Regions from separate parts of the Stenotrophomonas capsici genome, predicted to be linked through region 2. Evidence: predicted binding sites of a transcription regulator. Region 2 holds the regulator's gene; the other holds the start of a gene.

Region 1 (3,204 bases), on a different contig from region 2:
GCTTGGGATAGCTGGCGATGGTTGCGTCGATCTCCTTGCGCAGCTCCTCGGCGCGGCGTTTGGCGTCGGCCTTGACCTCGTCACTGGCACGCACCAGGCCCTGGTAGGACGCGTTGCGGTACTCGCTGACCATCCCGCTCAGTTCACCGGTCGCGCGCAGGCTGGGCATGCGGTTGTCGGCCAGGTCGGTGGTGGCTTCATTGAGGGTGTACAGGCCACGGAACGCGACGATGCCCTGCAACAGCATGACGAACAGCACGACGCCGAAGGTAAGCATCAGCTTCGGCTTGAGTTTGAGCGAGTTGACCCACTGCATCTTGGAGATCTCCGGTGACGTCCCGCGCGCGCACGGGCAGCGTGCGCCGCACCGGCGGGGCCGGCGCGGCACCAGGCTGGGATTACTTGATGTTTGCCAGCTTCAGGCTGGCCGGCGAGCTGACTTCGATCTCGGCGCGCGAGGAGTCACGCTGGATCTTGCCGATGACGCAGACGGTCTTGCCTTCCAGCGATTCCAGCGGGAAGCCGAAGTTGCCACGGTTGGCGCCGGAGATGCGCGCGGAGAAGGTGTGGCGCGGGAACTGGCCACCCATGTGCAGGAAGGTCGGCTGGCCTTCGGAACCTTCGGCGTAGCGGGCCTTCTCGACCTTGCCGCAGACCATGCCGTCCTTGCCGGCGAAGCGGGCGGCGTTTTCCGGCGGGATCATCTCGGCCGGGTCGGCGGCGACGTGGAACGAGGCGGTGGCTAGGACGGCTGCCGACAGCAGGCAAATCAGGTGCTTGGACATCAAAATCTCCGGGGATGACGAGAGGGCGCCAGTCGGGGAGGACGGGCATGCAATGGGCTATCGGCCGACAGGGCAGGCGGCTGAGGGCGCATGTTCGGAAATGTGATGCGCCTCCCGGTTGGTTGGGTCAGGCCGCGGCTTCTTCGGTCACCGCGGCCTGCCCGAGGTCGGCGGTGTCAAGCAGGGTTTCGATGTCCAGCAGGATCAGCATGCGGTCGTCCTGGGTGCCGATGCCGGAGATGAAGCGGGTGTCCACCGCGGCACCGAATTCCGGGGTCGGGCGGATCTGCTCGGCCGACAGCGGGATCACGTCCGAGACGCTGTCCACGACGATGCCGACCACGCGGTCCTCGACGTTGAGCACGATCATCACGGTGAAGGCGTCGTAGCGTGCCTCGTCCAGGCGCAGCTTCAGGCGCAGGTCGATGACCGGCACGATGGTGCCGCGCAGGTTGATGACGCCCTTGATGTAGTCCGGGGCATCGGGCACGCGGGTGACCGCGTCGTAGCCGCGGATCTCCTGCACCTTGAGGATGTCCACGCCGTAGTGCTCGGCGCCGAGGGTGAAGCTGAGGTACTCGCCGCCGGTGCCTTCGGCGGAAGTGGTACGCGTATCGTTCATGGCAGGTCCTGGTCCTGGCGTGGCGCCGGTGGCTGTTGCACCGGTATCGGCGCCAGGAGGCGGGACTTTAGCGACGGACGGCCGCGGACGGCGGGGCGCGTTCGGCCAGGCCGGGCGCACGATGGCGCCCGGGCCGGGTCAGTCGCCGTTGCTGCGCGCCTTGCGCAGCCGATCGATGCGGAAGATGTACCGCTGGATCAGCGTGTCGGCGCCGCGTGGCAGGTCGTCGAAGCGCAGGCCGGCGCGGATGGTTTCCAAGCCGTTGGCCTGCTTCTGCTGGCGCAGGTTGCAGACCACCAGGGTGGTGGTCACCGGCGGCGCGTCGGGGATCAGCAGCCCGCAGCCGCGATAGCGGCCCTGCAGGGCGAGCAGGTCCTGCGGCGAGGGCAGCATCAGGGCCATGCCGCCGGCGCTGATGTCGATCACCCGCCAGCGGCTGGGCTCGCCGCCGTCCGGGTCGGGGATCAGGCAGTAGGGTGAGTCGCCCACCGGGGTTTCCAGCCGGTAGAACTCACGGCGCTGCAGGTGGTAGACCTCCTCCGGCAGCGGTACCCGGAATGCCACCCGGCCGTCCTGTTCGATGCGACGGTGGCCATGCAGCTGGAAGCGCACGGTGACCTTGTCGACCTGGCCAAAGCACAGCAGGGAAGCGGCGACCTCCGCGCTGCGGTTGATCGCCGGCAGCGGGCTGGCATCGAGCAGCAGGCCGTCCTCGTCCACTTCCAGCACGGCGCTGGGGAAGGACTGGTCGCGTCCATCCGGGTGCGCGTTGACCATCGACCGCTGGTCGATCATCTGCTGCAGCAGGTGCCGGATCTGGTGCGGGCTGCGCACCATGTAGCGTTCATCGGCATACAGGTTGCCGGCGACGGTGGACGGGCTCGACTCGAAGGATTCGGGTACGGACATGGAGGCGCTTGCAGAGGGTCGAAGCCAGGGAACCCGCAATCGGTCTCCTGGAAACTGTGATATCGGCCGCTCTTTCTAACTCTTTAGGCGCACTGTTACGAGCCTTTTGTGAAGCAGGTGGCCGTTGGCACCGGCTGGCGATTCCGGAGACGGAATTCTGTCACTGGCCGGCGGGGTACGTGGAGGGCAGTTTCGGCCTTGGAAGAGGCGCGGCTATGGCTGCAGGCGCGACTGGAGGAACGCCCCGACCACCCGCTGGTATGCGGCGGGGTCATGCGCGTAGAGGTCGACATGGGCCGCGCCGGGCACCTCCCAGAACTGCTTGGGCGCAGCGGCGGCACGATAGAGCGCGCGGGCTTCGTCGATGGGGGTGTGGCGGTCCCGTGAACCGGACGCGATCAACACCGGGGCGCCGATTGCGGCCAGGTGATCGATGGGCCGAAGGTCGTCGGCCGAGAGCTGCAGGCGCAACGGCAGCTGCCACAGCAGCAGCGGCGCCAGCGGACGTCCGGGGGCGCCCAGACGGATGGCCAGGCGGTCGGCGACGGCTTGAGCGAGGCTGGGGTACATCGATTCCAGGACAACGGCGGCCAGTTGCCGCGTGGAAGCGGACAACACTGTGGATGCGGCCCCCAAGGACACCCCGATCACCGCGGCGGGCCGGCCCGGCGCCTGTTGGCCAAGGAACGCGACTGCCGCGTCGACCGCCTTGGACTCGTTGGCGCCGAAGGTGATGTGCGCGGCGGGGGATTGGCCATGCGCCGGAAGATCGATGAGCAGCACGGAGTAGCCCAACTGCTTGAGCCACTGCGCGCGGGGGAGCATCTGGCGCCGGTCCGAGCGCACGCCGTGCAGAAGAAGCACGCTGCCCTTGTCCGCCTGCCCAGG
Region 2 (3,204 bases):
ACCTGAACCAGCTGCTGCAGAAGCTGGCCGACTACAAGCTGGTGCTGATCGACACCGCCGGGCTGGGCCAGCGCGACCGCGCCCTCACCGCCCAGCTGCAGTGGCTGCGCGCCGCCGGCCAGATCCGCACCCTGCTGGTGCTGCCGGCCAACACCTCCTTCCAGGACATGGATGAGGTGGTGCGCCGCTTCAGCGCCGCCAACCCGCAGGGCGTGGTGCTGACCAAGCTGGACGAGACCGGCCGCTTCGGCTCGGCCCTGTCCATCGCCGTGGACCACTGCCTGCCGGTGACCTGGGTCACCGACGGCCAGGACGTGCCGGAGGACCTGCACCGGGCCTCGGCGGCCAATCTCGTACTTCGCCTTGAAGATTTGCGCCGCGCGGCCGATATGCCCTGCAACCCGGAGTTCAACAATGCAGTCGCGTGAGTACGCCAAGCTGACCCACACCTTCCCGCTCGCGGCCACCCGGCGCGAGCCCGCTGGACCGGTGCGCACCATCGCCGTGACCGGCGGCAAGGGCGGCGTCGGCAAGACCAATGTCTCGGCCAACCTGGCCGTGGCACTGGCCGGCATGGGCAAGCGCACCCTGCTGCTGGACGCCGACCTGGGCCTGGCCAACATCGACGTGGTGCTGGGCCTGCAGCCCAAGCACACCCTGGCCGACCTGGTCGCCGGGCGCTGCACGCTGGAGGAAGTGATCATCGAAGGCCCGAACGGGGTGCTGGTGGTGCCGGCGGCGTCCGGCCGCCGCCACATGGCCGAACTGGCGCCGGCCGAGCATGTGGGCCTGGTCAACGCGTTCTCCGAGCTGGAACGCGACCTGGATGTGATGATCATCGATACCGCCGCCGGCATCACCGACAGCGTGCTGACCTTCTGCCAGGCCGCGCAGGACACCGTGGTGGTGGTCTGCGACGAGCCGGCCTCCATCACCGACGCCTACGCGCTGATCAAGGTGCTCTCGCGCGAGCGCGGCGTGGACCGCATCCAGGTCGTGGCCAACATGGCCCGTGATCCCAACGAAGGCCGCGCCCTGTACGAGAAGCTGGTGCGCGTCTGCGAGAAGTTCCTGATCGATGTCTCGCTCAACTACCTGGGCTGCGTGCCGCAGGACGACTGGCTGCGCGTGTCGGTGCAGCGCCAGCAGCCAGTGGTGAAGCTGTACCCGTCGGCACCGGCCGCCCTGGCCATCCAGGAGATCGCCCGCCGCACCGCGCGCTGGCAGGCCCCCACCACCCCGCGCGGCGGCGTCGAGTTCTTCCTGGAACGCATCATCCAGCAGAAGGTGAGCGCATGAACGCAACGGCCCATTACCGTGAAGTCCAGCGCAATGCGGCCAACGAGTGCATTGCCCAGCACGCCGACTTGGTGCGCCGCATCGCCCACCACCTGGCCGCGCGCCTGCCCGCCAGCGTGGAGGTCGACGACCTGATCCAGGCCGGCATGATGGGCCTGATCGAGGCCTCGCGCAGCTATGACGCCGAACAGGGCGCCTCGTTCGAGACCTATGCCTCGATCCGCATCCGCGGCTCGATGATCGACGAGATCCGGCGTGGCGACTGGGTGCCGCGCTCGGTGCACCGTCGCGCCCGCGATGCCGCGGCCACCATCCGTCGCCTCGAGCAGGCCAGCGGCCGTGCCGCCAGCGCCACCGAGGTGGCCGAGGCGATGGAAATGCCGCTGCCCGAGTACATGCGGCTGGTCGAGGATGCCTCGCGTGGCCAGGTGCTGAGCCTGGAGTCGCGCATCGAGGACCAGGGCGAGCTGGACACCCCGGCCACCGGCGGCCCCACCCCGCAGCAGATGCTCGAACGCAGCCAGTTCGGCGCCGAGCTGGGCAGGGCCATCAGCCAGCTGCCCGAGCGCGAACAGCTGGTGCTCTCGCTCTACTACGAGCAGGAACTGAACCTGAAAGAGATCGGCGCGGTGCTCGGTGTCAGCGAGTCGCGCGTCTGCCAGATCCATGGCCAGGCCACGCTGCGCCTGCGTGGTCGGCTGAAGATTTTCGAGTCGGCCGACGCCGGCTTCGAGGAACCATGAAGAGGAATTCCTTTTGAACAAGAACATGCGCATCCTGATCGTCGACGATTTCTCGACCATGCGTCGTATCGTCAAGAACCTGCTCGGCGACCTGGGCTTCACCAACACCGCTGAAGCCGAGGACGGGCATGCCGCGCTGGCCATGCTGCAGAGCCAGCCGTTCGATTTCGTGGTCACCGACTGGAACATGCCGGTGATGACCGGCATCGAGCTGCTCAAGGCCATCCGCGCCGATGCCAAGCTCAAGACCCTGCCGGTGCTGATGGTCACCGCCGAAGCCAAGCGCGAGCAGATCATCGAAGCCGCCCAGGCCGGCGTGAACGGCTACATCATCAAGCCGTTCACCGCGCAGACCCTGGAAGAGAAGCTGGGCAAGATCTTCGAACGACTGACGGCGAGCGCCTGATGGACCTGCCTGTCAAGACGCTGAGCGACAAATCGGCCCTGATCCAGCGCCTGCAGGATGCGCTGGCCGCGCTGGAAAACGGTGATGAAACCCGTTGGCGCCAGGAAATCGACGCCCTGGCCGCGCTGCGCGCGCAGCCGATGGTGGCCGGGCTGGGCCGGTTGGCCCGCGAGCTGGGCCAGGCACTGGGCGAGCTGCCCAGCGTGCCCAGCGAAGCCGGCGAGCTGGACGATGCCTGCGCGCGCCTGGACCACGTGGTGGAGATGACCGAGAAGGCCACCCACCGCACCCTGGACCTGGCCGAGGAATGCCGCGAGCTGACCGAACGCCTGCGCGCCGAAGGCCTCAACGCCGACCAGGACCAGCTGCTGGACCGCATCCGCCACAACCTCACCGAAGTGGCGCTGACCCAGAGCTACCAGGACCTGACCGGTCAGATCATCCGCCGCGTGGTGGGCATCGTCCGCCGCGTGCACGAGGGCTTTGGTGCGCTGGGCCTGCCCCCGGCCGAGGAAGACGTGCGCAACGCCGGCCTGGCTGGTCCGGCGGTCAATGGCCTGGACCGCCATGCGGTCAGCCAGCATGACGCCGACGACCTGCTGTCGGACCTGGGGCTGTAAGCCATGAGTGCCTTCGCCGACGACATCGCCGCCGATTTCATCATCGAAGCCCAGGAGATCCTCGATCGCCTGGGCGAGCAGCTGGTGACGCTGGAGCAGGCACCGGAAGACGCCGACCAGCTCAACGCGGTGTTCC

Evidence for each region. Region 2 encodes FliA, which starts transcription of late flagellar genes. Its sites were predicted from a motif close to TAAAGTTTNNCNNNCNNNGGCCGATAA; they were not measured.
Region 1: the regulator FliA is predicted to act here: its motif matches at 1,451-1,477, upstream of VA603_RS04620 (chemotaxis protein CheW).

What each region holds. Positions count from the first base shown of each region.
Region 1 is NZ_JAYFUH010000061.1:621,360-624,563, forward strand. It holds gene VA603_RS04610 (methyl-accepting chemotaxis protein) at 1-316, opposite strand, end outside; gene VA603_RS04615 (hypothetical protein) at 399-785, opposite strand; gene VA603_RS04620 (chemotaxis protein CheW) at 913-1,407, opposite strand; gene VA603_RS04625 (flagellar brake protein) at 1,546-2,316, opposite strand; gene VA603_RS04630 (alpha/beta hydrolase) at 2,530-3,204, opposite strand, start outside.
Region 2 is NZ_JAYFUH010000248.1:13,755-16,958, reverse strand. It holds gene flhF (flagellar biosynthesis GTPase FlhF) at 1-428, shown strand, start outside; gene VA603_RS12575 (MinD/ParA family protein) at 415-1,299, shown strand; gene VA603_RS12570 (RNA polymerase sigma factor FliA) at 1,296-2,042, shown strand; gene cheY (chemotaxis response regulator CheY) at 2,056-2,448, shown strand; gene VA603_RS12560 (protein phosphatase CheZ) at 2,448-3,068, shown strand; gene VA603_RS12555 (chemotaxis protein CheA) at 3,072-3,204, shown strand, end outside.